Regions from separate parts of the Streptomyces fractus genome, predicted to be linked through region 2. Evidence: predicted binding sites of a transcription regulator. Region 2 holds the regulator's gene; the other holds the start of a gene.
The links. The regulator HspR, encoded in region 2, represses chaperone genes until heat shock. The targets are predictions, from matches to a motif close to TTGAGNNNNNNNNNCTCAA.

Region 1: the regulator HspR is predicted to act here: its motif matches at 965-983, upstream of lon (endopeptidase La).

The regions. Positions count from the first base shown of each region.
Region 1 covers NZ_JBMYHI010000002.1:3,440,811-3,443,202, reverse strand. Annotated here, with positions in the region: gene ACP4E5_RS17295 (DUF3626 domain-containing protein) at 1-810, opposite strand, end outside; gene lon (endopeptidase La) at 1,006-2,392, shown strand, end outside.
Region 2 covers NZ_JBMYHI010000002.1:4,888,353-4,890,744, reverse strand. Annotated here, with positions in the region: gene ACP4E5_RS24150 (GNAT family N-acetyltransferase) at 54-578, opposite strand; gene ACP4E5_RS24145 (heat shock protein transcriptional repressor HspR) at 693-1,160, opposite strand; gene dnaJ (molecular chaperone DnaJ) at 1,166-2,353, opposite strand; gene grpE (nucleotide exchange factor GrpE) at 2,390-2,392, opposite strand, start outside.

The DNA.
Region 1 (2,392 bases), 1.4 Mb from region 2:
CCACTCGACCGGGACCCCGAGGCCTTCGAGGTGCCTGCCCGTGCGGGTGCCGCGGTACGACGGGTCGAGGACGAGCGCCTCCGCGTCCCTGGCCAGGTGGATGTCGCCGTGCACCTGGGCCTCTACGTAGAAGTCGAGCGAGCGCCCCGGGGGCCGGGGTCGGGCATGCGGCAGCGCGCGGATCTCCGCGACCGGGTCGGCCCCCGCGACACCGAGCGACTGCCCGCTTGCGGCGGCGTCCGCCACGACGGCGGCGAGCACGGGGTGCAGGGCGTCGAGCGTGCCGATGTCGGCCGGGCCGACGTGGCTGTCGCCGAAGCAGAACGTGGCCCGCTCGCCGACCTCCTGCCGCAACTGCACGTGGCACGCCCCGAACCGCGGTGCGCCCCCGTCCGCGTGCCGCATCAGGTTCAGGGCCCCGTACTTGGGGCGCTCGGAGGCGGCGGCCCGCTGGTACGCCCCGCCGAACAGTGCGTGCTCCCAGTTGTCCCGCAGCCCGCCCGTGTGCGCGCTGCGGCTCCCGTTCGACAGGCCCGTCTCGTACTGGCTGCGGTAGACGCCGTCCGCGGTGAGGCGCTCGGCGACGGTGGCGCGGGGGCCGGTTCCGGGCGGGACGCGGTCCGGGTGGAAGTTGAGGGTGACGCGGGCGTGCGCGCGCAGCGTCGCGATGAGCGCGTCGGCCTCGTCCTCAGTGACCCCGTGCCCCCTCAGCCGCGCGTGCGCCCCGGCGAGCCCCGCCCGTCCCGCCGCGCGCACCTGCCGCAGGGCGGCGCCCTGCGCGGTGGTGAGCGTGAGCACGGTGGCGTCCATCGCCCCAGTCTCGGCGCGTTCCGCCGACCTGGGCAAAGGAATTGATACGCCACAGGGGGGGATAAAGCCCCGCCGGCGATTGAGGCGCGGGGCCCGGTAGGTGTGATCGCTGATAGCGAACGCCCATGGCGGAACATCTGGGAGCTGTCGAGCATTGAGTCCTTGTAACTCAACTTGACTGCCAAAGGGGAGATCATGGCTTCGACGTCCACACCGCTCACCCTGCCCGTGCTGCCGCTCGACGACGAGGTCGTGCTGCCCGGAATGGTGGTGCCCCTGGACCTCAGCGACACCGACGTACGAGCCGCAGTGGAGGCCGCGCAGGCCGCCGCGCGTACTGGACCCAGCAAGCCGAAGGTGCTGCTTGTTCCACGCGTCGACGGGACGTACGCGAACACCGGCGTGCTCGGCACCGTCGAGCAGGTCGGCCGCCTCGCCGACGGCGACCCCGGCGCGCTCATCCGCGGCGTCGGCCGTGTGCGCATCGGCGCCGGTACGACCGGGCCCGGCGCCGCCCTGTGGGTGGAGGGCCTGACCGTCGAGGAAGAGGTGCCGGACCCCCTGCCCGGCGCCGTCACCGAACTCGTCAAGGAATACAAGGCGCTCGCCACGAACTGGCTCAAGAAGCGCGGCGCCTGGCAGGTCGTGGACCGCGTCCAGGCCATCGACGACGTGTCCGCGCTCGCCGACAACTCCGGCTACTCGCCGTTCCTCACCACCGCCCAGAAGGTCGAGCTGCTCGAAGCCGCCGACCCGGTGGAGCGGCTGAAGCTCGCCACCCAGCACCTGCGCGACCACCTCGCCGAGCAGGACGTCGCGGAGAGCATCGCCAAGGACGTCCAGGAAGGCGTCGACAAGCAGCAGCGCGAGTTCCTGCTGCGGCGCCAGCTCGACGCCGTCCGCAAGGAGCTGCGCGAGCTGAACGGCGAGAAGGGCGAGGGCGAGGAGTCCGACGACTACCGCACCCGCGTCGAGGCCGCCGACCTGCCCGAGAAGGTCCGCGAGGCCGCGCTCAAGGAGGTCGAGAAGCTGGAGCGGGCGAGCGACCAGTCGCCCGAGGGCTCCTGGATCCGCACCTGGCTCGACACCGTCCTCGAACTGCCGTGGAACGAGCGGACCGAGGACGAGTACGACATCCAGGGCGCCCGCGCCGTCCTCGACGCCGAGCATGCGGGCCTGGACGACGTGAAGGAGCGCATCACCGAATACCTGGCCGTGCGCAAGCGCCGCGCGGACCGTGGCCTCGGCGTGGTCGGCGGGCGGCGCGGCGGCGCCGTGCTCGCGCTCGTCGGCCCGCCCGGCGTCGGCAAGACCTCGCTCGGCGAGTCCGTGGCGCACGCGATGGGCCGTAAGTTCGTCCGCGTCGCGCTCGGCGGCGTACGGGACGAGGCGGAGATCCGCGGCCACCGGCGTACGTACGTGGGCGCGCTGCCGGGCCGCGTGGTGCGCGCCATCAAGGAGGCCGGATCGATGAACCCGGTGGTCCTCCTCGACGAGGTCGACAAGGTGGGCTCCGACTTCCGCGGCGACCCGGCCGCGGCGCTGCTCGAGGTCCTCGACCCGGCACAGAACCACACCTTCC
Region 2 (2,392 bases):
CAGGAATTTCACAGACTGGGGCCGCGCCCAGGGCGGCGACCCGGTTCCTGCGCTCAGCCCTCGAATTCGGTCAGGTCGATCGCGTAGACCCGCAGGCCGTCCTCCGCCTTGCCGGACGTCGGCTTCATCCCCAGCTTGTGGACAACTTTCGCCGAAGAGGCGTCGTCCTCGGCGGCGACCGCGACGACCCGGTCGATGCCCCGGTCCTGGAGGGCGAACTCCAGCGTGGCCTGCGCCGCCTCCGAGGCGTAGCCCTGGCCCCAGAACTGGCGCGCCAGCCGCCACTGGATGCCGACGTGCCCGGCCACCTGCGCCGGGGCGTCCGGAACGTAGAGGCCGACGGCGCCCGCCAGCTCGCCGGAGCCGAGGAGTTCGACGGCGAAGAGCCCGAAGCCCTCGTCGTCCCACTCCTCCTCCCAGCGCTCGATGTCCTCGGCGGTGTCGTCGAGGGAGCGCGGTGCGCCGTCGCCGATGCGGCGCATCACGGCGGGGTCGGCCTGGATCTCGGACAACGGGGCGAGGTCGTCGTCGGGCAGCCAGCGGCGCAGGAGGAGGCGGGGGGTACGGATCTCGGTCATGCCCACCATCCTGCGGCATCCCGAACGGCCTCCGGACCCGCGGCATGCGTGAAGGGCCCGGAGGTCACGACGGCCTCCGGGCCCTTCACGTACGTGCGGCTACCTGTCCTGCGGCTACCTGTCCTGCGACCGCTTGTTCTTCGGGCGCCACACCACCAGCGCGCTCGTCTGCTGGACCTCCTGGTACGGGACGAGGTCCCGGCGGTAGGAGGCGTGCACCGCGGCCTCGCGCTGCTGGATCGCGGAGGCCGCGCTCTCCACCGCCGCGGAGAGTTCGGCCACCCGGGACTGGAGCGCGGCGACCTGGTTCTCCAGCTCGATGATGCGCTTGATGCCGGCCAGGTTGATGCCCTCGGCCTGCGACAACTGCTGCACCGTGCGGAGCAGTTCGATGTCGCGGGCCGAATAGCGCCGGCCGCGCCCGGCCGTGCGGTCGGGCGAGACCAGGCCGAGCCGGTCGTACTGGCGCAAGGTCTGCGGGTGCAGGCCGGACAGCTGTGCCGCCACCGAAATGACGTACACCGGCGTCTCGTCGGTCAGTTCGTACGGGTTGCCTCGCCGACGACCCGGCTGCCCGTCCATCACACTCACGCTCCCTTCGCGGCCTTGAACAGTTCTGCCCGCACGTCGGTGTCCTCAGTCGCCTTGCGGTACGACTCGAGGGCGCTGCGGGCGTCCTCCGAAAGGTCCTTGGGGACGTCCACCTCGACCGTGACCAGGAGGTCTCCGCGCGTACCGTCCTTGCGGACGGCGCCCTTGCCGCGGGCCCGCATCGTCCGCCCGTTCGGCGTGCCCGCGGGCAGCTTCAGGGTGACCGGCGGTCCGCCGAGGGTCGGCACCTTGACCTCGCCGCCGAGCGATGCCTCCGTGAACGTCACCGGGACGGTGACGGTGAGGTTGTCGCCCTTGCGGCCGAAGACCGGGTGGGCGTCGACGTGCACGACGACGTAGAGATCGCCCGCGGGGCCGCCCCGTTCACCGGGTGCGCCCTTGCCGCGGAGCCTGATGCGCTGGCCGTCGGAGACCCCCGCGGGGATCCTGACCTGCATGGTGCGGGAGGACTTGGCCCGCCCGCTGCCCTTGCAGGCCTCGCACGGCGTCTCGGCGATCAGGCCGCGGCCCTTGCAGTCCACGCACGGGTCGGTGAGGGAGAAGCCGCCACCGCCGCCCCGCGAGACCTGTCCGGTGCCGACGCACGTCGGGCACACGCGCGGTGTGCCGTTCGCGTCGCCCGTACCGGAGCACGCCTTGCAGGGGGCCTGGGACGACATGCGCAGCGGGACCGTGGCCCCGTCCACCGCCTCGGTGAAGCTGAGCGTCACCTCGGACTCGATGTCCTGGCCCCGGCGCGGCTGCGTACGCGTGCCCGCGCCCGCGCCGCCCCGGTTGAACAGGCCACCGAACACGTCCCCGATGCCACCGCCGAAGCCGCCCGGGCCACCCTGGCCCTGGGCGCCGCCTCCGAAGAGGTCGCCCAGGTCGAAGTTGAACGAGCCGGTGCCGCCTGCACCACCGGGTCCCGGACGGAACCCGCCGCTGCCGAACAGGGCGCGCGCCTCGTCGTACTCCTTGCGCTTCTTGGGGTCACCGAGGATGTCGTTCGCCTCGGAGATCTCCTTGAAGCGCTCCTCCGCCTTGTCGTTGCCCTTGTTGGCGTCGGGGTGGTTCTCGCGGGCGAGCTTGCGGTACGCCTTCTTGATCTCGGCGTCCGTGGCGTCCTTGGGGACGCCGAGGACCTTGTAGTAGTCCTTCTCGATGAAGTCCTTGGTGCTCATCGGCCTCGACGTCCCTCCTTACCCGTGTGTATGACGTCA